2 regions of the Paenibacillus sp. FSL P2-0322 genome follow, and region 2 is predicted to be linked to the other one. Evidence: predicted binding sites of a transcription regulator. Region 2 holds the regulator's gene; the other holds the start of a gene.
What was found. Region 2 encodes LexA, which represses DNA repair genes until DNA is damaged. Its sites were predicted from a motif close to CGAACATATGTTCG; they were not measured.

Region 1: a site for LexA is predicted at 6,106-6,119, ahead of addB (helicase-exonuclease AddAB subunit AddB). Genes of this name have one in related genera too.

Annotation. Positions count from the first base shown of each region.
Region 1 covers NZ_CP150243.1:4,066,211-4,081,516, reverse strand. The annotation lists gene MKY24_RS17925 (site-2 protease family protein) at 1-576, shown strand, start outside; gene MKY24_RS17920 (16S rRNA (uracil(1498)-N(3))-methyltransferase) at 765-1,529, shown strand; gene mtaB (tRNA (N(6)-L-threonylcarbamoyladenosine(37)-C(2))-methylthiotransferase MtaB) at 1,531-2,874, shown strand; gene MKY24_RS17910 (NUDIX domain-containing protein) at 2,979-3,413, shown strand; gene MKY24_RS17905 (Na/Pi symporter) at 3,403-4,425, opposite strand; gene MKY24_RS17900 (class I SAM-dependent rRNA methyltransferase) at 4,569-5,948, shown strand; gene addB (helicase-exonuclease AddAB subunit AddB) at 6,186-9,752, shown strand; gene addA (helicase-exonuclease AddAB subunit AddA) at 9,749-13,768, shown strand; gene MKY24_RS17885 (exonuclease SbcCD subunit D) at 13,797-14,981, shown strand; gene MKY24_RS17880 (SMC family ATPase) at 14,978-15,306, shown strand, end outside.
Region 2 covers NZ_CP150243.1:3,328,706-3,344,011, forward strand. The annotation lists gene MKY24_RS14430 (TIGR01457 family HAD-type hydrolase) at 1-465, opposite strand, end outside; gene rnz (ribonuclease Z) at 930-1,859, opposite strand; gene metH (methionine synthase) at 1,939-5,379, opposite strand; gene MKY24_RS14445 (cupin domain-containing protein) at 5,661-6,203, shown strand; gene MKY24_RS14450 (HAD family hydrolase) at 6,303-7,097, opposite strand; gene MKY24_RS14455 (hypothetical protein) at 7,253-7,762, opposite strand; gene MKY24_RS14460 (DUF896 domain-containing protein) at 7,883-8,089, opposite strand; gene MKY24_RS14465 (LysM peptidoglycan-binding domain-containing protein) at 8,198-8,566, opposite strand; gene lexA (transcriptional repressor LexA) at 8,755-9,381, shown strand; gene MKY24_RS14475 (hypothetical protein) at 9,664-9,966, shown strand; gene MKY24_RS14480 (hypothetical protein) at 10,203-10,367, shown strand; gene MKY24_RS14485 (hypothetical protein) at 10,409-10,549, shown strand; gene MKY24_RS14490 (PLAT/LH2 domain-containing protein) at 11,248-11,739, shown strand; gene MKY24_RS14495 (hypothetical protein) at 12,595-12,702, opposite strand; gene MKY24_RS14500 (hypothetical protein) at 12,825-12,932, opposite strand; gene MKY24_RS14505 (CPCC family cysteine-rich protein) at 13,588-13,857, opposite strand; gene MKY24_RS14510 (hypothetical protein) at 13,980-14,216, opposite strand; gene MKY24_RS14515 (hypothetical protein) at 14,354-14,740, opposite strand; gene MKY24_RS14520 (hypothetical protein) at 14,755-15,306, opposite strand, start outside.

The DNA.
Region 1 (15,306 bases), 740 kb from region 2:
TTTGGTGACCCTACGGCCAAGCTACTTGGGCGCGTGACTTTAAATCCGGCAGTGCATATTGACCTACTGGGTACGCTGCTGCTGTTGATCGGAGGCTTTGGCTGGGCCAAGCCAGTTCCGGTTAATCGTGACAATTTTAGCCGTCCGCGCCTCATGGGCATTATCGTATCGGCTGCGGGTCCGCTGAGCAATCTGCTGCTTGCATTTGTTACTACTTTGATCTATGCCGTGCTCCTTCATTTTCAAGTATTGCCGGGGATGGAGAACCAACGGGTAGCTCAAGCAATCTATTTGTTTATCAATGCTCTGATCAATTTAAATCTATTTTTGTTTATCTTTAATTTGATCCCACTGCCTCCACTGGATGGATACCGGATTGTGGAAGATGTGGCCCCCACTCCTGTACGCCGTAAACTTCAGCAATTTGAACAGTGGTCGATCTTTATTTTTCTGCTTATCCTGGTCATTCCGCAGGTTCGAGCTGTAACAATTGAACCTCTTTACACGCTGGCCCAGATGATTTATATACAGTTTTTGCAGTTCTCTTTTTATATCACTGGATTGTTTGGAGCCTAAGGGCTCCTTTTTTTACGAGAATAGGTAGGTATAACCTGAATGGAAGAGGGAACAGACTGGTCATACAGGCGCAAAAGATGATATGATGTTGCTTGGTGATTTATTCGGATTTTGTACGGAACGTTAGTGGATAACAGTTATTTTTAGAATGAGGATTTTGCAAAATCCAGGAATAGGTGTGAGAGAGAATGCAGCGTTATTTTATTCCGGCAGAGCAATTTCTAGAAGATCACGTGATTGTTGCGGGTGAGGACGCGCGACATATCGCTAAAGTCATGCGGGGCCGTAGTGGTGACAAAATTATAGTTAGTGACGGGATATCTAGGGAAGCGCTGGTTGCATTGGATACGATTGAGCAGGATCATGTTACGGCGACGATTATTGAGCCGCTGAAGATGACCTCTGAACCGCATGTGCAGGTCACTATCGCTCAGAGTCTTCCTAAAGGAGACAAGATGGAGACGGTGATGCAAAAATGTACAGAAATCGGAGCAACCGGGTTTGTACCGTTTTTGTCCGAGCGTACGGTCGTGCAGTATGATGCCAAAAAAGAAGGCAAGCGACTGGAGCGTTGGCGCAAGATTGTAAAGGAAGCGGCTGAACAAAGCCACCGTAACCGGATTCCAGAAATTAGCGCGCCCATGACGTGGAAAGAACTTCTGGCTTCTTTTGCTGGGTATGATTTGATATGTTATTGTTATGAAAAAGAGCAGGGTAAACAGCTACGGGATGTAATCCAGCCTTTGGCAGGACAATGGGCGTCGACGGACATGCCGCGTGTTCTGCTGGTGGTAGGCCCGGAAGGCGGCTTTACTGAAGCGGAAAGCCTGGAGGCCGAGCAGGCCGGGGCACAGTCTACAGGACTGGGAAGACGTATTTTGCGTGCGGAGACCGCAGGAATGGCTGCATTGGCATGCATTTTATATGAGACAGGAGAAATGGGAGGGGTTTAATATGCCGTCAGTGGCATTTTACACATTGGGCTGTAAGGTAAACTTTTATGATACAGAAGCGATCTGGCAGCTGTTTAAAAATGAAGGTTATGAACAGGTGGACTTTGATGAGCAGACTGCTGATGTCTATCTTATCAATACATGTACCGTTACGAATACCGGTGATAAAAAGAGTCGTCAGATCATTCGCCGCGCGATTCGCCGGAATCCAGATGCCATTGTGGCAGTGACGGGCTGTTACGCCCAGACTTCTCCTGCCGAAATTATGGATATTCCTGGCGTTGATCTCGTTATCGGGACTCAAGATCGGGACAAAATCATTCCGTTCGTGCAGGAAATTCAAGGGACGCGTCAACCGGTGAACGCCGTGCGCAATATTATGAAAACGCGTGTATTTGAGGAAATGGATGTGCCTGATTTTGCTAATCATACTCGGGCCTTTTTGAAAATTCAGGATGGGTGCAATAACTTCTGTACCTTCTGCATCATTCCGTGGTCGCGGGGTCTATCCCGCAGTCGTGACGCTGCGAGCATTATTGCACAGGCGCGCCAACTGGTACACGCAGGCTACAAGGAAATTGTACTCACAGGTATCCATACTGGCGGTTATGGTGATGACATGGATAATTATGACCTATCTGATCTGCTGTGGGATCTGGAGAAGGTGGAAGGGCTGGAGCGTATCCGTATCAGTTCGATTGAAGCCAGCCAGATTGATGAAAAAATGCTTGATGTGCTGAACCGTTCTACCAAGCTGGTTCGTCATTTTCACATACCGCTTCAGGCGGGGGATGACACTGTATTGAAACGGATGCGTCGCAAGTACACGACAGAAGAGTTTTATAACAAAATGCTTATGATTCGCAAAGCAATGCCAGATGTAGCGATTACAACGGACGTGATTGTCGGATTCCCTGGGGAGACGGATGAAATGTTCCGCAATGGCTATGAGCTGATGAAAAAAATTGGTTTTTCGGAAATGCACGTGTTCCCGTACTCCAAGCGCAGTGGAACTCCTGCGGCGCGTATGGAGGATCAGGTGGACGAAGACGTGAAAAATGCACGAGTGCATGAGCTGATACAACTGTCAGAGCAGATGCAACTGGCGTATGCTGAGAAGTTTGTAGGTCAGGTGCTGGAGGTCATTCCGGAAGTTGCGCCGAAAGGGACCGAAGATAGCGGCATACTCCATGGATATAGTGACAATTATATTCAACTGGCGTTTGAAGGTACTGAGGATCTGGTTGGCAAGGTATGCCGCGTGAAGCTGACGAAGGCAGGCATTAATGAAAGTGAAGGCCAATTGGTCCGCGTACTAGAGAATGGGCTGCAAACAGCTCTGTAAGAACAAAAAAAGCCTGAACAGGCAATAGAGATGGCAAACAAGGATTTCGCCTTTCCTTACAGAGAGGACGGAATCCTTGTTGCGCAAGGAAGGGAGATTGCAGGATGGCAGCAAAAAAGGAAATTTCCGCAGGCGGCGTTGTGTTTCGCAAACAGGGGGAGCAGCTTGAAATTCAGCTCATTACTGACCGATATGGCAAGGTATCCTTGGCTAAAGGGAAAATGGAGTTGGGAGAAACAATCGAACAGACGGCTTTACGTGAAATTCGCGAGGAAACAGGGTTGAACGGGCGGATTATCCAGCATGTAGATATGATTGCTTATACGTATCAGCATCCAGAATTTGGGGAAGTAGATAAAGAAGTACATTATTATCTCGTAGAGGCACTGGATGGGGATTTACAGGCACAGATCGAAGAAATTAAAGGAGTTGCGTGGCATACGCCTGAGGAAGCATGGCGTCTCCAGCGCCAGGGTGGATATGACAATAATGATGTCATTTTAAGCAAGGCGCTGTCCATGCTAGGAATTAATGTTTGATTCTGTGGGGAGATATACGATCCTCTAAACGCGTCCACACAGGTAGATAGCAGAGAGGCAAGACCAGCAGAGAGCTAATAACGTTAAACAGAGTTTGGGCATGGGCTACCTTGGCTCCGGGCTCGGTAGATATCCAGGCAGCGGCCATCTCCAGACCAGGGATCAACGGCATAAAGAGCAAGGCTCCGCCTACGTTCAGCAGCACGTGGGACCAGGCTACAAATTTGCCGGACACGCTGCCGCCAACAGCGGCAATGAGGGCGGTTACGCAGGTGCCTACATTGGAGCCGATGACGATGGCGATCCCCACATCGGCTGGCAAGGCTCCCGCAGCGGCAAGGCTAATCGCCATGCCAATGACGGCTGCGCTACTGTGAACCAGCGCGGTCAGACAGGCTCCAGCAGCGAAGGCCCACCACATGTTGGCCGCAGCGTGATCAAGAAACCAGCGGAATAGTCCGGCCTGCTCAATCCAGGGGCCGACCGTTTGCATCACGCGGATACCTGCCAGAATCAGCGAAAATCCAGCAAAGACGAGGCTGATATATTGTACAGCCTGCGGACGGCTAAGCCCATTGGAGCCGGGTGAAGCTCCGGCGGACGCATACTGGCGATTGGGGACAGCTTCACCCCACAGGACGGCAGTGCTCCAGCATAGCAATGAGCCGCAGAGCAGCGGAACAGCCAGCATGCCAAGCTGGAGCCCCATCAGCTCGGTGGTCAGGCAGGTGCCGATATTGGTGCCGAGAATGATGCCGAGCGTGCGGCCGTAGGTCAACAGCCCGGCGTTAACCAGTCCGATCGTCAGCACCGTTACGGCGGTGCTGCTTTGCAGCAGGGCCGTAATGCCTGAGCTGAACAGCATGCCCCGCCAAGGGGAAACTGTGGCGCGGTTCAGCCAGCGGGTGAGGAAGGGGCCGGCTAAATGCCGGAGGGCTGCTTCCATCAGCTTCATCCCGCCCAAAAAAATAAACAGCCCGCCGCACAGTGGGAGTATAACATGTATAAACACGGGCATAGCCCCCTTTTCTAGGTAAAAATACTTATGTAACAGCCTATGATCTGTCGGGGACAGCCATGACAAGCATGGCTGAGCTCTTTTTTACGGAACGATATTAAGGACTTTGAGTAATCCAAGAATGGGAGTGAAGGATTTTGCCTTCAGTAATATTAGAACGCAGCCGTAAAAAAAGGCTGGAGCACGCACACCCTTGGGTGTTTAAAAACGAAATAGCCAAGATCGAAGGGGACCCAGAGGCAGGCGATTTGGTCAGTATCGTTAACCATCAGGGGCGTTATTTGGCGACAGGTTACTATAATCCAGCTTCACAAATTACAGTGCGTGTGATGTCCTACGAGCCGCTGGAAGCAATGGATCAAAACTTTTTTGCCCAACGCTTTCGCAAATGTCTGGAGCACCGCGAACGTTTTGTGACCGGGGGAAACGCTTATCGGTTGGTGTACGGCGAGGCTGATTTTTTGCCTGGACTGATTGTAGATCGATTTGGTGATGTGTTAGTCGTGCAGTTGTTAACGCTTGGCATGGATCGGCGCAGGGAAGAAATCAGGGATGCGCTCGTTGAAGTAGTGGGTCCTGTTGGTATATATGAGCGAAGTGATGTATCCATCCGTGAGCTGGAAGGATTGGAACAAACGAAGGGTCCTTTGTACGGTGATTGCCCGCGTCATGTGGTAGTGACGGAAAATGGCCTGCAAATCAAGGTTGATATCGTAGAGGGCCAGAAGACGGGTTATTTCTTTGACCAGCGTGAAAATCGTGCGGCCATAGCACCGTTGATGACAGGTTGGGGAGCACGTAGTGGAATTACGCTACAAGAAGTAGCTGCAGACTCAGGGGATGCGGGCACAACGGTCATGAAGCCAGTGAATAAAAGTGGTAAGGTTGTTGAATTCCCATTCTGGGATGGCGCAACCGTATTGGAATGTTTTTCGCACACGGGAAGCTTTACGCTCAATGCATGTAAACATGGTGCTAAAAAAGTAACTTGTCTTGATATTTCAGAGCATGCGATTGAAAGTGCGCGGGATAATGTCAAGCTGAACGGTTTTGAGGAACGCGTTGAGTTTGTCGTCGACGATGCTTTTCAATATTTGCGCAATCAAGTGAAAGGTGTAGAGGAACGCAATGCACGAGCCGGGGGCAAAGGAGATACATCCAAGCCGCTGACAGCAGGTGGCGGACGCACCTTTGACGTGGTCATTCTTGATCCGCCAGCCTTTGCCAAAACGAAGAACGCTGTCAAAGGAGCTACACGTGGATATAAAGATATCAACCTGCACGGGATGAAGCTGGTTAATGAGGGCGGCTATCTGGTGACTGCGAGCTGCTCGTTCCATATGCGGCCAGAGTTGTTTTTAGATACCATTAAGGAAGCGGCGGCAGATGCCGGCAAAATCCTTCGTCTGGTAGACTGGAGAGCGGCTGGTAAAGACCATCCTCAAATTTTGGGTGTGGAGGAAGGCCATTACTTGAAATTCGCCATCTTTGAGGTGCGCAGCCGGACACAGCTGTAGGTTTCATACAAGGTCAAAGTCAATCGCCTTTTTGGTGATTAAATAGGTAAAATAGACTCGTTTAGGTATAAATCAGTCCTGTAGAGAAGGCATGCACCAAGCCAATCTGCGGGACTGATTTGTTTTTTTAGAGGGAGGAAGAATTGCTACAACATGGCAAACGTACGTTCTTTTCTCCCTTGCCTGATATGCTATACTGTTTAATAGAATGTTGTTCGTTGGAAAGGAGGCCGCATCATGTCGGTTCGCTTGTTGATTGGCCGCTCTGGGAGTGGTAAAAGTACGTTAATCCGCAATGAAATGACGTCTATGTTACGCGAGGAGCCGCTAGGTAAGCCTATGCTGTTACTTGTACCGGAGCAATCGTCATTTGCTTCTGAGCATGCGTTACTTACAGAATCCGGAAACGGTATTCAGGGGTCGGTGCGCGCCCAAGTGATGGGATTTCATCGTCTTGCCTATTTAGTTATGCAGGAAACCGGGGGTTCAGCACTGGTGCCTGTAACGGAAGAAGGCAAGAAGATGCTTTTATATAAAATTATTCGTCGTCGCAAGGATGAACTGAGTTTGTTTAAGGATTCGGGAGACCAGCTCGGCTTTGTGGATCGGTTGAATACATTGTTTACGGAGCTAAAGCAGTATGGAAATGATACTCGGTCTGTACCGGAGCAACTGGAGCGAATGAACGCTGCTGGAGAGTCAACTCCGATTTTGCGCGGCAAGCTCAAAGATATCAGTCTAATCTATGAGGATTTTGAACGAGAGCTGACGCTTAAATATATTGACGGTGAAGATACGCTGCGCATGCTGGCAGAACAGATTGCTGAGTCTTCCCTTGTGCGTGGGGCAGATATTTGGATGGATGGCTACCGCAGGTTTACACCACATGAATACAAGGTGGTGGAGCAGCTTATGCTGCACGCTTCTTCGTTGACGGTGGCGCTGACTTGCAACCGCAGCTACGAGAGCGGACAGCTTCCGCATGAGCTGGATTTGTTTCATCCCTCAGCGGCTACGTATGTAAAGCTCAAAGGAATGGCAGACGAGCTGATGATAGAGACGCAGACACAATTACTGCGCCCTGATCCGCTGCCGAGATTTAAGGAGCGTCCGGCGTTGGCGTATTTGGAGGCTAACTTTGAACATCGTACAGGGTTACGGAATCAGGAACAATGGATGCGGCTGCAGCAGCTACGAGAGCAGTGGACAGAAGAACAGCCGGAAGGCATAAAACTGTACACTGCGGCTAATCGCCGTGCAGAGCTGGAAGGGGCTGTACGCGAAATGCGTCGTCTGGCCCGAGATGAGGGCGCTCGTTATCGGGAGATGGCCCTGTTTGTACGTCATATTGAAGATTATGAGCCATGGGTGGAACCGATATTCAAACAATATGAGGTTCCAGTATTTCTGGATCAGCGGAGAAGTGTTTTGCATCATCCCTTAGTGGAATTGATTCGGGCTTCGCTGGATATCGTGCAGCGTCGTTGGCGATATGAGGATGTATTCCGTGCGGTCAAAACAGACCTTCTCCTGCCGCTGGATGGTCGGGTAAGTCGTGAGGAGATGGACCGTTTGGAAAACTATGTACTAGCCTGCGGAATACAAGGCAGCCGTTGGACAGACGGTCGCCCGTGGCAGGCTGTGCCCAGCTTGTCACTGGAGCTGGAGGAGCAGGAACGGAGCCGTCAACGGGATGAAACGTTGGATTTGATGGAACTGTGCCGGGATGTGATCGTGACGCCTTTACGTGCGTTTGAGAAACGTGTCGGCAAGGCACGAACTGCACTTGAGAAGTGTGAAGCGGTATATCTGTTACTGGAGGATGCAGAAATCGGCCACAAGCTGGACGCCTTCATTCATCAGGCAGAGGAAGCAGGAAAACCTGAGCAGGCGAAGGAGCATCGTCAAGTATGGGATGCGGTGCTTGAACTACTGGATCAAATTGTCGAAATGATGGGTGATGAGAGGCTGGATACCTCTTTGTTTGCGGGTGTGCTGGAAACGGGATTGGCTGAGTTCCGTATGGGACTTGTTCCGCCAGCTCTGGATCAGGTTCTAGTCGGAAACACGGACCGTACACGTGTGTCCGGTATTCAACATGCCTTTGTACTAGGTATGAACGAAGGTGTGATGCCGGCTGTGTTCCATGAGGACGGTGTGCTGAATGAGCAGGAGCGTACGGCATTAAACGAACGAGGCGTAGAGCTGGCGCCGGATATGACAAGACGTCTGTTGGACGAACGTTTTCTCGCTTATACGGCCCTTACTTCAGCCGGTAAAAGCCTGTGGATGAGCTATGCAGTGACTGATGAAGAAGGGAAGTCGTTGCTGCCGTCTGAGTTAGTACGACATGTGCGGCACCTGTTTCCTAGTCTGGACGAGCGTCCACTGGCTGGATACCCTTTGCCTGGGGATGCTTGGACGACGCAATGGGAGTATGCTTCTCATCCGTCCGAGGCTTTACCGCAGCTCATTGCGCAATTACGGCATTGGCGGCGTGGCGGTGACATTTTATCCCCTTGGTGGGAGGTATATAACTGGTACGCAAGCCAGCAAGGGCGTGAGAAGGACAAGCTGCGTCAGCTGTTGACCTCACTTTTTTACGAGAACCATGCCGAAATGCAGAAGGAAACGAGCCGCCGTCTGTACGGCAGCAAGCTGCGTACCAGCGTATCTCGTATGGAACGTTTTGTGGCATGTCCATTTTCGCACTTTGCCTCTCACGGTCTTCGTTTGAAGGAACGTCAAATGTATCGCCTGAAGGCCCCGGATATCGGACAATTATTCCATGCAGCGCTTGGAGAGATGGCGATCAATTTGCGTAAACGCAATGTCAGCTGGGGCAGTCTCAGCACGGAGGAATGCCGCCAAGAGGCGGAAAGTACAGTGGAGCGTTTGGCTCCTCGTCTGCAAGGCGAGATTTTAATGAGTTCCAAGCGGTATGGCTACATTTTGCGTAAATTGAAAGACATCGTGAGCCGTGCCTCGTTGATTTTAGGTGAACATGCGCGAAGAGGTAGCTTTGAGCCGATTGGGCTGGAGTTGGACTTTGGGCCGGGTCAGCAGCTTCCTCCGTTAAGCTTCCGGTTAGATAACGGCGTTGTGATGGAAATTGTCGGACGGATTGACCGTGTAGATGTGGCAGAGGGAGAAAAGGGGTTACTTTTGCGTGTCATCGATTACAAATCTAGCCAAAAGGATCTCAAGCTGCATGAAGTGTACTATGGCCTGTCCTTGCAGATGCTCACCTACCTGGATGTGCTGCTGAATGCGGCGGAGGAATGGTTGGGCGAGACAGCTTATCCAGCGGGTACACTGTATTTTCACGTCCACAATCCGATGTTGCAGTCGCCTAACGGTCTTAGCGCAGAACAGGCCCGTCAGGAGCTTTTAAAACGTTTTAAGATGAAGGGATTATTGCTCGCGGATCGGGATGTAGTTGGGCAAATGGATACAGCATTGGACAAGGGATATTCCTCTATTTTACCTGTTGCGGTAAAAGCAGACGGCAGTTTTTATAGCAGTGCTTCGGTTGCTTCGCCGGAACAGTGGGACAGCCTGCTAGCTTCGGTACGTCATAATATTCGGACGATTGGCACACGGATGACAGAGGGCGATGTGGCCATTGAACCTTATCGTATCCAGCAAGAGACGGCTTGTACCTTCTGTTCTTTTAAGCCTGTTTGTCAATTTGACGACAGTCTGGACGGTAGTGGCTACAATCAATGGGGTAAACCCGGTAAGGATCAGATCTGGAATCTGCTGGGTCATACACAGGAAGGGAAAGGAGGAATGGACCAATGATAGGCACGTCAAACACTAAAGGCATGCCGAAGCCGGAAGGCAGTATGTGGAGCGATGACCAGTGGCGTGCAATTTCGGAATCTGGTAACAACATGCTGGTCGCGGCAGCGGCAGGGTCTGGTAAAACAGCGGTGCTCGTAGAGCGTATTATTCGTAAAATCGTCGATCCCCAGCTCGGCTTCAGTGTGGATCGGTTACTGGTAGCGACCTTTACGAAGGCTGCCGCCGCCGAAATGCGTCAACGGATACGCGAAGCGTTGGAACGTGTACTGGAGCAGGAACCGGAAAGTGAGCATGTACGCCGCCAGCTATCGTTGCTGAATCGGGCCTCGATTACGACGCTTCACTCATTTTGTATGGAGGTCATCCGCAGGCATTATCAGGCCATTCCCCTTGATCCCGGTTTTCGGATTATGAATGAGCATGAGACAGAATTGCTGCGTCAGGAGCTTCTAGAAGAACTGTTTGAGGAGAAATATGAGGCTCATGATGAAGGCAGTACATTCCGCAGACTGGTCGACTGGTTCAGTGGAGAACGCACCGATGATGCAATGTACGTGCTTGTTCAGCGGCTGTATGATTTTTCTCAAAGTCATCCGTGGCCAGAACATTGGCTGCGGGAGACAGCGGCAGCATTTCGTGTACAGGATGTAGCCGCTTTGGGAGAGACTCCCTGGGTTCGCAGCATTTTGGCGGATGCTGCACTTTCATTGCGCGGAGCAGCGAGCTTGCTGGAACAGGCGCATGAAACAGCTATGCAGCCCGGCGGTCCTGCACCTTATGCCGTGACGCTGCAAGAGGATGCGGCGATGGTGAAGGGATTGTTACAGGAGCTGGAGACACAGCCGTGGGCATCTCTATATGATCATTTTCAGACAGCTTCCTTCGGTAAGCTCAAGCCCGTCAAAAAAGATCAGACCGAGCCTGCATTGCAGGAACGGGTTAAAACGCTGCGTGAAGCAGCCAAAAAAATGATTACAGATATGAAGGCTTCCCTGTTTGGCAGGAGAGCAGAAGCCTATTGGGAGGAGCTGCACGCCGCGGCTCCGCTGATGGACGAATTGATAGAAACCGTGATTGTATTCGGGGAACGATTTCAACAACACAAGCAGTCAAAAGGGTTGGTGGACTTCGGGGATTTGGAACATTATTGTCTGAAAATATTACGACATCCCGATTCTACTCCGTACAAGCTACTACCTTCCGACGCTGCGCTCGAATATAAGGCGCAATTTGACGAGGTGCTGCTGGATGAGTATCAGGATACGAATACCGTACAGGAAGATATCGTCAGGCTGGTATCACGGGAGGAACCGGGTAACCGTTTTATGGTGGGCGACGTGAAACAGAGTATTTATCGGTTTCGGCTGGCGGAGCCGGGTCTGTTTTTGAATAAGTATCAACGGTACGGCATGCAGGAGCAGGAAGATGGCTTATTAATTGATCTGGCGCGTAATTTCCGCAGTCGGGAGGAAGTTGTCGATGCGGTCAATTTGGTGTTCCGCCAGATTATGAGTGTGGATGTGGCGGAAATTGAGTACGATGAACGAGCATGGCTGGTACACGGCGCATCCTATCCCGACCAGTCGGATCAAGACGCCGCATCTGTATACGCACCTGAGCTGCTGTTAGTTGATAAGGGTGGACATGGTCTTTCTGAGGCTTCGGAGCTGTCCGAAACGGGGGACGAATCTGCTTTACAGGAAAGTGAGCTGGCTGAGCTTGTGGAGTTAGAAACGGCACAGTTAGAGGCTCGTGCGATCGCGCAACGGATTAAAGAACTGACCGGAGACACTGGACAACCACTGTTGATTTACGACAGAGGATTAAAAGCGATGCGTCCGGCAGTCTACGGTGATATCGTCATTTTGCTTCGTTCCGCAAGCGTGTGGGCCCCCCTAATTGTGGAGGAACTGCGGCTTGAGGGCATTCCGGCCTCCGGGGAGCAGACGACAGGCTTTTTTAAAGCAACGGAAGTTGAGGTAATGTTGTCTCTGCTGCACATTATTGATAATCCGCAGCAGGATATCCCGCTTGCATCAGTGCTTCGTTCGCCGATTGTCGGCTTGACCGAAGATGAACTGGCACAAATTCGGTTGGAGAAGCCGGATGGATTGTTTTATGGCGCATTGCTGGCGGCGGCTGAGGCTGACCCACTGGAAGAAAGCGAAAAAGGGATTTCAGCTGAGATCATGGAGTTGGATATTTTCCCAGAGGACTCTTTATCTTCATCTGACTTTGGTAATAGAAATGACGGGAATACGTTGTCTGCCCGACTACGTTCATTTTTGCGTAATTTGGAAGCCTGGCGGCAGGAAGCCAGACAAGGTAGCTTAAGTGCATTGATTTGGAATGTGCTGGAGGAAACAGGATATCTGGATTGGGTCGGTGGACTGCCTGGCGGCTCACAGCGTCAAAGCAATTTGCGGGCGCTATATGACCGAGCGAGACAGTATGAGACTTCTACGTCCAACCGAGGATTGTTCCGATTTCTGACCTTCATTTCCCGTCTACGGGAGCGAGGCGGTGATTTAGGATCAATTAGCGGAGGGACTGAACCCGATCAGGCTGTTCGCATTATGACCATTCATAAAAGTAAAGGACTTGAATTCCCTATCGTGTTTATTGCCGGGACAGCAAAAATGTTCAATCAACAGGATCTCAATGCGCCGTTTCTTATGCACAAGGAGTTGGGCTTTGGTCCTAAATATGTGGAGGAACAAAATCGTGTCAGCTACCCTACGCTGCCTAATTTAGCGATCCGCCGACGCTCACAGCTGGAGCTATTGGCTGAGGAAATGCGGGTGTTATACGTGGCGCTTACACGTCCGCGCGAAAAGCTGATTATGACCGGAACCGTGAAGGATCTCGCTTCGCGCGCAGCGGGTTGGGCACGTGCCAAAGAACATACGGAAATTGTCTTACCAGACTATATGCTGGCGGCAGGCCGCAGCTATCTGGACTGGGTAGGTCCCGCTTTGATTCGGCATCCTTCTGCTACTTTGTTGAGGGAAGCCGCAGGTGATCAGGATGGGTACTATCACAGGCTGGAACATATGCCGGGAACAGACTGGTTATTTAAAATCGTGGCCTCGGAAACACTTTCCGGCTCTCGTGTGAACTCAGATCATGAGGAAGAGGTGTCGGGAGAAGAGCGCCAAAAGAAGACAGAAGCACTGAGAAATGCGGAGCTAATCGACTTGAACGAAGAGAGTGAAACGGATATTGAAGCTGCTCTTTCCTGGATTTATCCGTATGAACGGGCTGGCAAGACGGCAGCCAATACATCGGTTACTGAGATGAAAAGATGGCTGGAAATGCAGGAGATGGGTTCGGACGATTGGCTGAATCTATCTACCTCCCTACTAGCAGAGTTACCGGAGGATTGGGAGGATTCTCACACTGGGGGAAGTCAATTACACTTGCGCAGACCTAAGTTTATGGGGAATCAGCGTCTGACTCCAACGGAACGAGGAACAGTCTATCATACGTTGATGCTGCATTTGCCACTAGATGGGGGGATGAGCGCCGAAGTTATTGAGGAAACCAAGGCTCGTTTGCTCAATCAGCGTATGTTACTGGATGTTCATGTAAAAGCGCTAGAGACGGATAAAATATTACGCTTTTTCACTAGTGAGCTGGGGAGCAGAATGCTGGGGGCATCCCATGTTCAAAGAGAGCTTCCGTTTACTTATACCATGCGGGCAACCGATTACTGGAACCACAGCTTACCATCAATGTCACCAGGACAAGAAACAGATTCGGAAGGTGGGCAGGACGGAGATAAAGTGCTGATGAACGGGATTATTGACTGTCTATTTGAAACTCCCGAAGGACTCGTGCTGGTGGATTATAAAACAGATCGGATATCTGAATATCGTACACTGTCCCATTTAACAGACCAATATCGATTTCAATTGGAGCTGTATGCCCGTGTGATCGAAGAGATTACAGGCAAAAAGGTTGCTGAGAAGTGGCTGTATTTTTTAGAAGCTGGAGAGAGTGTACGGCTGTAGTTATATAGATAGGGAGAGGAGGAATAGCATGCGGATTTTGCATACAGGTGATTGGCATTTGGGCCGCACGTTGGAAGGACGCAGCCGTTTAAAGGAGCAGGAGGCGTTTTTGGAAGAATTGGCGAAAATGGCTGACGATCAGCAGGCCGATTTGATTATGATGGCTGGAGACGTATACGACTCAGTCAATCCATCGGCCGCAGCCGAGCAATTGTTTTATGAAACGTCTGCCCGTCTTACGGCTGGAGGAAGACCACTAGTCGTCATTGCGGGCAATCATGATCAGCCGGAAAGGGTATCCTCGGTCACACCGCTGGTGAGCGGGCGCGGAATTACATTGCTGGGACTGCCCCATGGGGAAGCGGTACGCGTTCATACACCGCGAACGGGTGAAATGGCATGCATTGCAGCCTTGCCATATCCCTCCGAGTCTCGTCTGAACGAGCTATTGTCTGAAGACGGAGATGAAACAGTATTGCGCGAGGCATACAGCCGCCGTGTGGGCTTGCTGATGTCACAGCTGGGTACAGCATTTCGGCCTGACACCGTTAATTTGTCGATGAGCCATATTTATGTGCTCGGCGGGCTGGAATCGGACTCGGAACGTCCGATTCAGGTCGGGGGGGCGTATACCGTAGATCCGTCTGCTTTGAGCATTGGGGCACAGTATACGGCTCTAGGACATTTGCATCGTCCCCAATATGTGAAGGGAGACGGGCTGATGCGTTACAGTGGCTCGCCGCTGGCTTATAGCTTTTCCGAAGCCGGACAAGCCAAATCGGTTACGTTAATTGACGTGGTTGCTGGCAAGCCTGCTCAGGTCGAGGAACTGTATATTACCAGTGGACGCCCATTAGTGAGGTGGCGTGCACGGGGAGGTCTGGAGGAAGTATATCGCTGGCTGGACGAAGGACTGGATGCCGATGCCTTTATTGATCTGGAAATTACGCTGGATGAAGCGATGTCGATGGGAGATATTCAGCGGCTGCGCAAAAGCCGTGAAGGCATCATTCATATTCGCCCAATGTATCCAGAAATGGCTGCCGCACAGCTGGAGCACCAACGATCAGAACTGCCAGTGCATGAGTTGTTCCGGGCATTCTATCAGCGGCAGACAGGTGGAGCACAGCCAGATGACGGATTAGTGCAGTTGTTTCTGGAACTGGTGGAACAGGATGATGCAAGAGAGCACGCTGAGGAGGATGACGCATGAAACCAATCCTTCTAAAACTGGCGGGGTTGCAAAGCTACCGGGAGTCACAGGAAATTCGCTTTGACGATTTGACCGAAACTGGACTGTTTGGAATTTTTGGCCCAACGGGTAGTGGAAAATCAACGCTGCTGGATGCCATTACGTTGGCTATGTACGGTAAAGTGGAGCGGGCAGTGAATGGTACACAAGGCATTATGAATCATGCTGAGGATACGTTGTCTGTTGCGTTTACGTTTGAATTAATGTCAGCTCAAGGGCCTCGTCGTTACCGTGTAGAACGACGTTTCAAACGTGCTGGAGGCGTATCGGTTAATAATACGCTTAG
Region 2 (15,306 bases):
TTCCCGAATCCAACGCATGGCAGCGGCCAGCGCATCATATGTAAATTGACGATCTATCCCCTGCACCACATAATCAGGATGGTTCTCAACAAGCTGCAAACCGGCTCCTGTGAGTGCATCGCGTAATCCTGTTTCACCAATACAATAGACACGAGCTCCAGGACTTTGCTGTGCAACATATTGTGCAGCTGCTAACGCCGAAGTATATACTTCATGGCTGGCCGCTTCAATTCCCATACCAACCAAATGCTCAGCCACCAATTCGGGTGTACGTGAAGCATTGTTTGTAACATAAGCATAAGGTATCTGGTCTGTACGCAATCGGGATATGAACAGATCCGCACCCTTGATCATCCGATTTCCATGATAAAGTGTTCCATCCAGATCAATTAGTAACGATTTTATCGCAATCCCCTCCCCCACTTCAAATCCATTCACATCATAGCATTGAAAATTATAATTCATCCCATGAACGATGTTCTCCTTCTTATTTAACCACCTTAATTATTCAGGTCATTAAATAATCGGCCGTCTCCATTCATCTCATCTATCTTAAGTCAAAAATGCTTATGAAGTCCATGAATTGCTGGTAAACCCTCCAAAATGGCGCCATTCCTCGCTAAAAGCCGTCGCTTTCACATGACATAAGTTCACTTCTTCGTCGAAATCCATCGAAGGAGCTATTTCCTCAAAGGAAATCTCCTGTATTTCCTGGTCATACTCAAGAAATAGAATCCTTTAAATTCGATATATAGAAACTCGAATATGACACGCCTCTATATGTGGTAGAACAAATTCATCCCCTACCACCGTGTACGGGTTCTCATCTCTTGTCGCATCCTGCGCTTTCCCGGAAAATAATTTGGGTGAAAAACAAAGGCACCGGGGCTTGCCCCGGCACCCATGCACATATCTTCTCCAATCGTTTATTAACCGATATCAGGTACCGATAACAACACATGCTGCTCCGCAAGCAATGAATTGGGAAATATGCTTCGCGCTTCCTCCAGCAATGGCTGAAGCTGCTCCTGATCTTTATACCTAGAACTAAAATGCGTCATGATTAGCTGACCCGCACCTGCGGCTTTTGCAGCTTCCGCTGCTTGAAGCGCCGTACTATGATGATACTCGTATGCTGTATCTGACAGTTCATGCAGAAAAGTGGCTTCATGAACGACGACAGTTGCATCTTGAGCCAGCACTACCGTATTCGGACAAGGTCTCGTATCCCCTAAAATCGTGATGATACGCCCTTTTTTCGGCGAACCCAGTACATCCTGAGGATGCAAAATAACTCCACCTTCTACCTCCACGCTTTCCCCACGCTTTAACTTACCGTACACCGGGCCGGGCTTAATACCATATCGCTCCAACAGCTCTTGGTTAAGCTTACCGGGCTTATCCATCTCTACAACTCGGTAGCCATAGCTGTCGATCCGATGATCCAGTAAAGCTGACTCCACCCGGAATTGACCGTCATCAAACAGAACCCCGCCCGTATGCTCCACAATATGTAGTTGGTAATTGATACGCGATTGGCTGATCCCTAAAGATAGCTCGATATATTGCTGGATTCCAGGCGGTCCATATACCGTCAGTGGTGTCGTTCCCCCCTGATACGCCCTGCTCGACAGCAGTCCCGGCAGACCGAAAAGATGATCCCCATGCAAATGGGTGATAAATATTTTTTCAAGTCTGCTTAGTTTGAGCGGCGAACGCAATACCTCTTGTTGAGTGCCTTCTCCACAGTCGAACAGCCACATGCTTCTTCGTTCTTCCAACAAACGAAGAGCGATGGACGTTACATTTCGCTGAATCGTAGGCACCCCTGCATTTGTACCGAGAAAATAAAATTCCATAACATTAACCTTCTTCCTGCTGACCAGCAAAAAACCTCCGAAGCTCGGAGGGTATTTGCTATCCTATCTGATAAAGGTGTTAAACCTTTTCGACGTTAAAATACTGCGCCTGAGGGTGGCTGAACACCATGGCTGATACAGAAGCCTCCGGTTCCATCATAAACCCTTCCGTCAGCTCAACGCCAATATCCTCAGGTTTTAACAACTGGAACAACGGCCCCTGATCCTCCAGATCTGGACATGCCGGATAGCCAAAGGATACCCGTATGCCTTGATATCTGGCACCGTGTCGCTGTTTCATTGTCATATCGGCAGGGTCTGGGAACCCCCAGCTATCCCTGATAATATGGTGAAGCCGTTCCGCTAACCCTTCTGCTACTTCGAGTGCTACCGCTTGAAGTGCATGCGAGCGCAGATAATCCCCTTTATCTTTCCACCGGGTAGATATCTGCTGAATCCCATGACCAGCTGTAACGACCATGAAACCTACATAGTCCATAACCCCGGATTCCACTGATTTCAAGAAATCAGCCAGACATAGATAAGGCTCTACCTGCTGGCGCGGGAATGTAAATGTGTGCAGTACCTTGCTCACATCCGACGGATCATAGATCAGAATTTGATTTCCTTGGGACTGCGCTGGAAAGAAACGATACATAGCATGTGCCTGGATGATTCCGTCCGTCACAGCTTCAAACATGATGCTGTCCACGGTTTCCTTCAACTGAATCGCTTTCGGATCTTCCGAAGCCAGCAGCTGCTCAACATTGCCTTTTAAACCAAGATGATGCCCCATTAGCATTTGCATATTCACGTAAGGCAAAATATAATTCAGTGGATAATTACGCAGTACATGACGATCCGTATCTGGTGGAATATAGACGGGCAGATCCTGAGCAATGTTAGAGCGCACAGCTCGAGTGAGCTTAGGGAGCGGCTTGGCTTCCACTACTATTGCCGCTTCAGCCTCCCGCTCAGCCTCCATGTCCTCAGCCATTTTTTTGCGGGACTCAGGATTCATAAGCTTGTTGGCAATATCCAGCCCATCCATAGCATCCTTTGCATAGGCAACCAGACCATCATACTCAGGACGGATACGATTTTTAGTGAACTTACGTGTTAAAGCAGCTCCACCAACCATTATTGGAATATCAATATTCGCATTTTTCAAATCCTGTGCGGTCAGCACCATTTGTTGTGCCGATTTAACAAGCAGTCCGGATAAGCCAATCATATCGGCCTTTTCTTCACGGTAAGCCTCAATAATGCGTTCTGGTGGTACTTTTATACCCAGATTCACGATATGGTAACCATTGTTGGATAGAATAATCTCCACCAGATTCTTACCAATGTCATGCACATCACCTTTGACTGTAGCCAACAAAATCTTACCTTTTACTGAGGATTCATTCTTCTCCATGAACGGCTCTAAATAGGCTACGGACGCCTTCATCACTTCAGCGCTTTGCAGCACCTCCGCAACAATCAGTTCGTTATTGTTAAACAGTCGTCCTACTTCCTCCATCCCCTTCATCAGCGGGCCGTTAATAATCTCCAGCGAAGAATATTTCACGAGCGCTTGCTCCAGATCCGGAATGAGTCCCTCCTTACTTCCCTCGACTACATAGGAAGCCAGTCGTTCTTCGAGCGAAAGGTTTGATATCTTTTCTTTTTTCTCCACTTTCTTGTTACGGAAAGCTGCTACAAAAGCGGATAAAGTATCGTCATTTGTTTTATAGATCAAGTCTTCCGCAAGTTTCCGCTCATGCTCTGGAATGGATGCATAACGTTCAAGCTTCTCAGTGTTTACAATCGCATAGTCCAGACCTGCTTTGGTGCATTCATATAAATAGACGGAATTGAGCACTTCACGACCCGCTTCCGGCAAACCAAAAGATACGTTACTGATGCCCAGGATGGTATGCACCCCGGGAAGCGCTTCTTTAATAATGCGAATGCCCTCAATGGTTTCCTTAGCTGAACCGATATATTGCTCATCACCTGTTCCTACTGGGAATACGAGCGTATCAAAAATTAGATCCTCCGCTGCCAAACCGTAACGGTTCACCAACAGATCATAAGAACGTTTAGCTACCTCAAGCTTATCCTCACGTGAAATAGCCTGTCCGCGTTCATCAATTGTTCCAACAACAACAGCGGCGCCGTACTTATGAATAAGAGGAGCCATTTTCTCAAATTTCTCTTCACCATCCTCCAAATTAATGGAGTTAATTATTGCCTTGCCTTGCGAATATTGAAGTGCTGTATCAATGACTTTAATATCCGTGGTATCAATCACTAAAGGTACCTTTACCTTGTTTACAACCAGTTTCAAAAATGCTTCCATATCCGTCATTTCATCGCGATCCGGGTCCTGCACACAAATATCAATGACATGCGCTCCGCTTTTTACCTGAGCACGGGCAATTTCAGATGCCTCTTCATATTTGCCTTCCACGATCAAACGCTTGAATTTGCGGGAGCCCAGAACATTCGTTCGCTCACCAACCATATACGGACGATTGTCCTGTTCAATATATACAGGCTCAATGCCCGATACGGCAGGAGGATGATGACCTACCAGCGGACGCGGCTCAAACTGCGCCATACTTTCACTCATAACTTGAATATGCTCAGGCGTGGTACCACAACATCCCCCGGCAATATTCAACCAGCCTTTTTCAGCGAAAGCAGCCATTTTACGTGCTAATGAATCAGGCGATTCATGGTATTGGCCATTTTCATCGGGCAATCCCGCATTTGGATAACAGCTAATAGCTGCAGAGGACATTTCAGACAGAGAGCGAATATGATCACGCATAAACTCTGGACCTGTAGCACAATTCAATCCAATCGAAATTGGGTGCAAGTGTTCCAGTGATATGCAAAAGGATTCGATATTTTGTCCGGCCAATGTCGTTCCCATAGGCTCAATCGTGCCTGAAATCATTAGCGGAAGCTCGATACCTGTCTGCTCAAAAGCTTGCCGAATTCCGATGCTTCCAGCTTTGACGTTAAGCGTATCCTGTGAGGTCTCCAATAGCAGTACATCGACCCCGCCTTCAATAAGCGCCAAGGCCTGCTCTTGATAGCTTTCAATCAGTTCAGCAAATGTAACCCCACCTGTGACAGACAAGGTTTTCGTGGTTGGGCCCATAGCTCCTACTACAAAACGAGGCTTGTCCGCAGTGCTGTATTTATCCACCGCGTTACGCGCCAGTTTGGCCGCCACCAGATTAATTTCACGGGCACGTTCTGGTATATCGTAATCCGCCAAAACGACGGATGTTGCTCCAAATGTATTCGTTTCAATTAGATCTGCTCCGGCCTTCAAGTATGCTTCATGAATCCCTTGAATGACATCCGGTCTCGTTAAGACCAGCATTTCATTACAGCCCTCCAGCTCTTCCCCACCAAAATCATCGGGGGAAAGGTCTTCCTGTTGAATCATGGTGCCCATGGCCCCATCAAGAAGGAGTATTCTTCGTTGTAATGCATCCTGCAAGCTAACTTTATCCAAATTTCTTCACCCCCGCAAAACGTTAAATCCTAGTTTAGCAGAAACCGTATCATTTAGATAGATTGAAGTAAAAACATACGTTTTATACAGGTTGTTCTTTGTAAAAATGACTTCTCTTATCCATTTTTATAGTTTGTAGCATTATAGAGCGTACTTAACCCTGCATCCTTTAGCTATGGTCATTTGCATTATAAAATGTTGAAATCCTGTATTGTACAACGTTTCAAGACATGGTATTCTTTATACAACATTAATCCAAGTGGAAAAGAGGGAATATATATATGGCCGAAATCTTAATACGTAATACCAATGAACGAATTAGCGGTGAAGAACAAGTACGTGAATTTCTGGAGAGTCACGAGATATTGTATGAACATTGGGATGCTTCCAAATTGTCTGGTGAGCTGCAAGAGAACTTTACCTTAACAGATGATCAAAAGGCCGCTGTTCTCAAAACATTTGAACCCGAAATCAAGGATTTAGCCGCACGTCGCGGATATAAAATATGGGACGTTATCACTTTATCTGAAGCAACGCCGAATTTGAACGAGCTGCTGGCCAAGTTTGAGCAAATTCACACCCACACCGAGGATGAAATCCGTGCCATTGTCGCTGGTAAAGGCATCTTCATCATTAAAGGCCCTGAAGAGATCGGCTATTTTAACGTAGAGCTTTCACCGGGGGACGTTATCTCCGTACCTGAAAATATACCTCACTTCTTCACTTTAATGGAGAATCAAAAGATCGTCGCAATCCGCTTGTTCATCGAAGAAAATGGCTGGATTGCCGAACCGTATGAAGATCCAACCTTCATTAAAGCATAATTACGAATTTATCCTTGTGTGAATAAAAAAACTCCCTCTGCTCTGTAACAATAGCGAAGGGAGTTTTCTTAATACTCGTTTCTAAAGACTATTGATTTCTTAGCTTAACGATTGAATAATTCCGTCCAATTCAGACAGATGCTTGATTTGGAACTTCGGCTTGATCTCTGTGGTATTGGTTTTAGTGTTTCGGTTCACCCAGACCGAGTGTACACCTGCTGCCAACGCTCCTTGAATATCAGTCGTCAGTTTATCTCCTACCATTAAAGCATGTTCAGGCTCAATACCAAGAAGCCCCAAAGCATGCTGGAATATAGACGGATCAGGCTTGCCTCGACCAAATGAACCTGAAATGACAACATGATCAAAGAAAGGAGCTAATTGAGGAACTCCATCCAGTTTCTCCTGTTGTAGATCAGGGGAGCCATTTGTCAGCAATAACAGCTTGTAATGTCCCTTCAATTGTTCTAAAATCTCGAACGTTTCTTCATATACATGTGGACGCGCGCGTCTTTCCGAAGCAAATTGGGTAGCCAGCTTTTCCGCCAACTTCTCATTATCTATCCCTAGTTGCTGGAGTCCTCTGCGCCATGATTCCTTTCGATAAACAGGGGCCAACTGTTCCAATTGGCGGAATTCAGGTTGCTCACCTGCTGTAAAATTCGCCCACAATCCTTCAAACGGATTAATGCCGATCATTTGAGTAAAACTAAAGGTTTCATAGGATTCATACAAAGCGCGTGCTTCCTTACGTACGGCTTCCTCCAGAGTTTTTGGATCAACGCCTGCTTCACGGGAGCCTGTTTGACACGCTGCATCAAATGCCTCTTCTACACTACGTTCATCCCACAAAAGGGTATCATCAAGATCAAACATTACCGCCTGAATCGTCATCTGAATTATCCACTCTCTTTCCACAGTATATGTACGCCTATTTGCTTGATTAAGCATTTGAATCGTTATGTGTGCCCATATTAAGCAAGCGGCCGCAGCATGTTATATGAAATAACATCATACGGCCTTTGTTACAGAGCTACAGGCTAAATCAGTTATTTCTTGTCTACCTGTATCTGATTGGATAGCGCAAACTTCTCAAGTCGCTCTGCAATGGCATCCGTGTCATAGCGACCTAATGATTTTGTGAAAATAAAATTACCACCCTTACCTTTTCTTTCAACGGTTACGTAACCCTTTTCAATCTTGATGGCTTTCATGTCCCCTGCCGTCATTGGACGTTTTCTACCACCTTTCAGCATATAGAGAGTATCCTTTCCCACTTTCAAATAAGGACGACGGATGAAAAAGATAACAGCCAGCATCAAGTACAGGCCGAATACAAGCCAATCCATCCCTCGCATACCGGTCTTAGTCAAAAAGTAACTCATAAGCATGTACAATACAGAAAGACCAGCCAGCATAATTGGCACAGTAATGTTACGGCCACGGAAAATATCCATTGTAGAACCTGCGCCGCTAATGGTTTGAATGCCTTGCTTTTTGCGCGATTTATTTAAATGCGCTGTGTTTTTGCGTACTTTTCTTTCAAATGATCGGGCCATCTCTCAATTCCTTCCCAGATATATTACATTAAAACAATTGCCTCAAAGCTGATCTATATAGATACCATAAAAGGTACCTAAAACAAAAGGCAAATTGCAGGCTTGGGCACTTTAACAACATTAATGCTTCAGCCCGTCATTTCCTTTCGATGTATCATCGTCCACAAATTCAATCGTCTCAAGCTGCTGCCGAAAATTACGGCGAATGTTACCTAAATAAATTTCCCGTAGATTGGCGCGCTCTGTGGCTTCCTCTTCCGTCAAACCCTCGGATTTTGCTTTGCGCGCTAATTCATTAATGCGCTGTACCAAGCTGTCTATATCCAAATTGTGTCCCCTCCATAAAAGCAAAGATATAATACACTTTGACATGTAGAAAAGAGCTTGTCAAGGCTCCCGTATTACGCTCCCTGACAAGCTCTAATAGTCTAAAGATCAGAAGTTAGGAAGCTTGAGTACCTGACCTACTTGCACTCCCCGATCCTCCAAACCGTTAATCCGCACAATTCCTTCTATATATACCCGTGTATCCATTCGTTCCGGTTTATGATTTGCGGCAATCTCCCACAACGTATCCCCAGGTTGTACGGTCAGTTTAGTCACTTCTTCCTTGGAAGCTGAAGGTGCCGCGAAAACTGTAAGTACACCTGCCCCTGCAATCCAAGCAACAATCACTATAATAAGAAGCTTAAGTAAAAGAGTATTGGTAATAATCTGCATAAAACGTGCCCTACCCTCTTTTCGAGTCTCCTGTAAATTTTCTAAATTCATCGGAAAAATACTTTGATAAGTGCTATATTTCATCATTGGCTGTGTCCTCCAAACGTTTGTTCTTATGTTTTCACAATATAACACGAACATTTGTTTTGTTCAATAGAAAAGAGAACAAAAGTTCGTAATTATTTTTAGGGATTATTTAGAACTTATGTTTGTACGAACGGAGGTTCTATGCTATAATTTTCCCAAACGTTACTAAATGGGGTTGATACGGTATGTCTAAGATTTCGAGCCGCCAGCAGGCCATTCTTGAATTTATCCGCAATGAAGTGCGTCTAAAGGGATACCCCCCTTCTGTACGCGAAATAGGCGAGGCTGTCGGATTAGCCTCCAGTTCTACGGTTCATGGTCATTTGGATCGTTTAGAGAAAAAAGGACTCATTCGCCGCGATCCTACAAAACCACGGGCTATTGAGTTACTCGGTCAAGACGAATCGGATAACAGCAACTTGATTAATTACTCCATTAGTCGTGTCCCCGTCGTCGGCAAAGTAACTGCTGGCCTTCCTATTACGGCGACAGAAAATATTGAAGATTACTTTCCTCTTCCCCAACACTTTGTTGGTGAGGATAAAATATTCATGTTATCTGTTGTAGGCGAAAGCATGATTGAAGCTGGTATTGCTAACGGAGACTATGTAATCGTACGTCAGCAGCAGACCGCTGATAATGGTGATATTGTTGTAGCTATGACAGATGAAGACGAAGCTACAGTTAAAACCTTCTACAAAGAAAAGGATCATATCCGGCTTCAACCTGAAAATCCAGCCTTTGAACCGCTTCGCCTGACACACGTCAGCATTTTGGGCAAGGTTGTAGGACTCTTCCGGGACTTCCACTGATTTCTCGTTCTTTCTGCCCCGTTATTCTATCCACTAATATAAAACCGGCTGCCTAGGGCAAGCCGGTTTTATATTGCTATTATGTTTATTATGTATCTCACAACTTTTTTTTCATTTCAGCAACCTATCCCTATTTTTTCTACTAAAAATCAGCCTCCTCATCTCAAATAATTCCCCACTGACCTTGAGCAGCTATACTGTCATGGGCAAAACTAATAGATCTTTCTTTATTTTAGATAAATATGGTATATTAATTACTTATAGCTCTGTAGGAGGAATTAAATGAAAAAAATTATAATTTCAGCGTTTGTTGTGATATTTATCGCCATAAGCTGTGTAGTTCCAACAATGGATCATTTGTATGCAAAAGAGAACTCCCACATAACAACCTACGACCGTATTAAGTATATACAAATACTTATCCATTTCAGGTATTTAGAAAAGCAACTCGAAGCTGTAATTTTCGAAAGAAATAATTATCCAGAAGACAGCCAAGAATATAAACAGCTCTCTGAACAACTGAATCATATTCTTGCTCAAGAGGCGTACTACGAGAAAAAACTTAACACTCTTAATAGTAAATAATTTTCATACTAACTGCCTATTATCTTTATCTACACTATTAGACTCATGCCGACCTGCCTATAACATTCTCCTGCAACGTAAAGTTGAAAAGGCGAAGACAGGTTCGCATGAGTTTTTTTATTAACCATTAGGAATATAGGTACTAGCTTCTTTTTGCTTTTAATAGATTTATGCTGATACATTACTATCACAATTGACATATGTATATAGCAGAACTAAGCAAAGGAGATATGCAGATGATCAGAAATAGAGTTAAAACGTATAAGCATCGCATCGGGAAAAACAGATATCTGGTCGTTAAAGTCTTTCAAGCCGCAGCTGCTAAAACAGGAAGCGGAAATGCACTAGCAACCAATGCCTTGAATATCAAAATTGCCAAGCGTAAGCATAAACGCCACTAAGATTTAACCGTACCTTCATTTCTTTGAAGGGAGGTGATAATATGAGCAGAAGACATTGCAGACGTGATTTGAGAAGAAGAAGATCAAACATCCGTTCCACTCAAAGAGCCATTGCGCGTGCAAGAGGTAACGCACTGGCTGTTAATCTGTTTAGCGTAAATGATAGACAACGCAGACGCTAATAATCGTTTTCAAGCAAAAGCGGGAAGAATTCTTCCTGCTTTTTTTGTGTTAAACGATACACCAACTCCTAAATTCCATAGAACTGCTAAATTCAGTTGCCTTCCTTTTAAATACCATCGACATATTCAACTATGCTTCCACTGGTTAAAACAGAAGCGAAATAGTACCCAGTCAAAGCAGCAGCATTCTTGACTCAAATACTTTGTGTACAACTGACCACACCTATAGCCCTCAAACTTGTTTCAGCTTTTTTCACTTAAGTATTCTGGCTGTAAATCCGTCCAGGGTTTGTACGCTGCTGCATTGTTTGCTCAATTTTTTATTTTTAAATTTTATAAGGCCCCACTTGCCCACCACCGTATTCCACAAGCTCCATCATATCCTACTCAACGGATGGACTACAGATGCTCTTATCTGACTTAATGCAGCTGAAAACAATTCGATATTCGATCAACTCTTCATATGTATGATTCATGTTGGTCACCTCGACAATTCATTCTGGATAAGCGCTAAAAATCCTTCTCTAAATAATCATCTCCTTACATGATTATTAGAAAGCTAATATCCGACACATAAAGATAAAATACAACAAACAAAGACAAGAAAAAAATTTCTCTTCACAACCAATGAACTATATACAAATACATTACACATGTATAACATTAAATACAAATACTAGAAAGGTGGTAACAATTTAATGAAAAAAGTATCTTTACTAGCATCAGTAGCAATGCTTATCTCATCTGTAGCTTTTGCTGCACCTTCTTTTGCAGATCAGGTCACAAGTGACACTTATAGTTCATTACAAGACTCAAATAGAAGTATAGAGTCTGTTACGCCTTTTGCTAATGTTGAATATGTCGTTACTGTAAATACGGCCAATCTCAAAGATGCTGGAACAGACTCGAACATCTCTATAACTCTGTATGGTTCTAATGGAGATTATGCTACCGCTACACTCAATGGTAGCTTTGAACAAGGAGATTCCGATACAACAAGAATCAGCACTAGTAACCTAGGTGACATCAGAAAAATTACTATTAGAACTGATGGATCTGGGTATAAACCAGGTTGGAAAATCGCTAATGTCAAAATATCTGGAAACGGGAAAACTTTCTCATTTGCAGGTCCTAACCGTTGGCTTGGTGACGGCGGTTCCGCAGATTCCGAAACACTTTTTCCATCCTAAAACAAATATTCATACAAAAGACTCTGTCGATATTTGGATAGAGTCTTTTAGTTTTGGATGAATAATCCTACTAAAATTGTATCGCCGTAATTATAACCCCATCTCAAGAATCAATTTTAAGAATAAACTCACTAATGGGAAAATGTTATGTAATTTTGCTATATAAACAAAAGCTAAGAAATGGCCGCTGGAAAAATATATTGAATCTACTAAGAAAATCATAGCTTTAAAAAGAATTCAAGCATCAAATCACAACACCTAATTTTTTCGATTTAGCATGTCTCTTTTAGTCTCAATACTTTTAAGTTGATCATGTACATTTTCGAATATTGGATTATTATTTCCATCTACCTGACTTAGCGTAGCTGCGAACAGTTCGGTATTCTACTTTACCAATTTGTACTTATGATCAACAGTTACATTACTCTCTTGTATTTTCACAATAATCTCATCCCCAATAGCCGCCAGTGAAAGCAATTAACCCTCAAGCCAATTCTCTTATCATAGGATACCTCCAAAGTATAATAAATCTTCTAAATACTATACTGAAAGATGTGTCAAAGTATCGTGCGTATTATCGCAAATAAAAGACTCATACCAGTTATTGTTGCAAACTAATAAAGCCCTATCTGAGATTAAATTTAGGTATTAGGAAGGATTGTACCCATTCAATGAAACATTCCCCTTCTTACAAAATACAATAAGCGCAAATCTATTATGGCAGGAAATCCACCAAGTATTCGCCAAAAGAGAAGCGAATACTGTAGCTATTGCCAAATAGCTTATGCGCTCATTGAGTTCAACTATTTGCCATCCATGAGTGAAGTGGTATTATCCAACAGTTCTTTTCACGAATTAAACCCAAAGTGATTTAGTGATGATAACTAAGAGAATAAAGAGCACTAAAATTGCCGCTGTAGAAGTCCATACACCGCCGCCACCTGCACCTTCATATGCACCCATGTCTTAAACCTCCTTTATTTGTCGTTCACCTTAATATATGTATAAATACGTTCAGTGATAGGGCATGCAGGTAAACAAAACAAAGGCTCACACCCAGATAAACCGGTAGAGCCTAATAATCTTTATAAAAGAATTAATTTCAAGATGATTACCAACAATATGAAGAGTGCCAAGACAGCAGCTATCGATGTCCAAATCTTCCCGGCCGTCTCTTCGTAACCTCTTTCTATTCCTCTCACACGTAACGCCTCCTTTGTTTACTCCACAGGCTATGCGAGGTCTTGTTTATGGGATGGACTTCTAGGAAAATAAAAACACTTTACCAGCGTACCCAGCAAGGTGCCACTGATGAAGAACTTTTACTATTGCCACAACTAAAGAACAACAAGAAGGACTCCTACAGCATTTAGCTGATAGAGTCCTTCTTTATATCTGCCTTAATTCAATTTAATTGCATTGAGTTATGGCTTCGAGTATATATTTTTCACTCCTCAAGACTCAATTAATGAATTCTACTATATTCCAAAACAATAAACATCCCGTCAGCGCATGCCAGTAGGGTATCACCCATTCTTTCGGATTATGCAACGGTTTGGTGATATTTCAAAAGAATTTATGTAAGGTCAAGCTACTCGCCTTACGATATTAAACGTTCTGTCCAGTTCCAAGTACCTTGGCTTGTTACTTTGATCTTATCCCCAACGATAAAAAAGGCCGTTTTTGTGGTGGAATCCCCGAAGAAGCCCTTGTACCACTCTTTGCCTGGCTAATCGATTAAACCCTTCGGCGCGTTCCAGTGCCACCCCACATATCTATATTTGCTCCTTCAAAAACTTCAAGAAAATTCCTCTTAACATTAGATGGCAAGTAGAACTAACGTTTCAGTTAGTTATAGGGTTCCCAGTTCGTATCGCGTATATCTTTATCTGAGGCTTTTCTCACAAACTCTATGCATTTTTCTTCGCAAGCGCCAAATACTTTATAATTTTGCTGGCCCTGTCTTAAAGATACTATGTTTGCCCCACCATCATAATCAGGATCTGCAAACTGAATACCATCATCTTCCCAAAAACAAATTTCACAAATATCATAGGTTCCAGGCGGTTCATCGTTTAAGGTTTTGTAACCACAGCAAGGACAAGTATATTTTCCCACCGCTATAAGACCTCTCCTTATTATGTATCTATTTTTTGTTCTGTCAGCCAGTTATGTGAGTCCTTCATTACTTGTAATTTAAGGAGATAGGAAGATCTCTTTCGGATAAATCGCTTTAAACATCAATATATCGGTCTGTATATCCTGTCTGTATCTGTATCAATCACATAACCAACCTCTGTGTCATCTTCAAAACGCAATCGATTAAAATTATGAAGTCGACAAAATATATCAGGTAAATCTCTAATATTAAGAGTTATCATTTTTGCTTGTATATACTTTTGATATAGTTCTTCTTGTGTGCATTGGTGACCAGTAATCAAATTTTGAAAAAAGTGACCTTCAATTTTAATAATCATAAAATCACCACTGGTGGTTAACCATTCTTTATAAATTTAGAATACTTACATAACAATTACTCAACTAAAGCGCATATTAACTTAACCTTAGTGAACAAATTAAAGCTCCCTTTCTAACACATTTGCTATGATAACTTCTATTTTTCTATTAATTTATTGAATATTTCTCTATCTTTGGAAGTAAAGTCGGAAATCCGTTTCTTTTGCTCGTACGTGTTGGTACTTGAATCCAATTTAATGAAGCCTTTTTCACCAACCACGTATACGATATTTTTTTCTATTTTATAAGACAGAACGTTATCAATCACTGAATTTGGAGCTTCAATTTGATGAGTGTATAGTATTGGAGGCTCACCGGCTCCTCCTCCTCTGTAAATCTGAAAAGTCCCATCTCCAAAAAACTCTAACGTATCTTTGCCATATGGGTACTTCCTGATTGTGTCGTCTCCAGAATTTGCCAGAAAAATTAAAGTAGTAGCTATAACTAGTAGAGAGATCAAAATGTAGATGTATCTGCGCTTCATCTGCACTTCACACCTCACTTCCAAGCCTTTTTTGTATCAGTTACTGTAACATAAGATGTATACTCATTGAGTGTTCCCCATGATTCCATTAAATTTGTTAGGTTGGCCGCAGCCCAACCGAGCTTGTTGTCCCCAGTAAACATTTGTTTAAAATTATATTCAAAATTATATTTATCATAATATATTGTAGTAATTTCCCATTGTCCTTTTACATATGTTCCATCTATTTTGTACTTCATTTTGTGAAAAGCGTTATACAAATCTCTGTCACTTTCAATTGCAATAGACCCCTCACTTGAAAAACTTTTAACTTTTTTGTCGTTAGCTTTTTGTACTGCTTTATCAATTACATACATATTATGTTCTTTGGATTTTTTAATTTGCTGCGCCTCATACGACCACTCATTAAAGTGTAAATGTCCTGGTTTGTAATCAAGGGAATGTTGAAGTAAATTGGCTGTGATGTCCCCGTACTTCTTTCGAGCTATAGGAACAGCTACTAATGTAAATGCTTTACGATCAGGAAAATGTATTACAGTGTCTGTCGAATCTTTTACCTTCTCTAC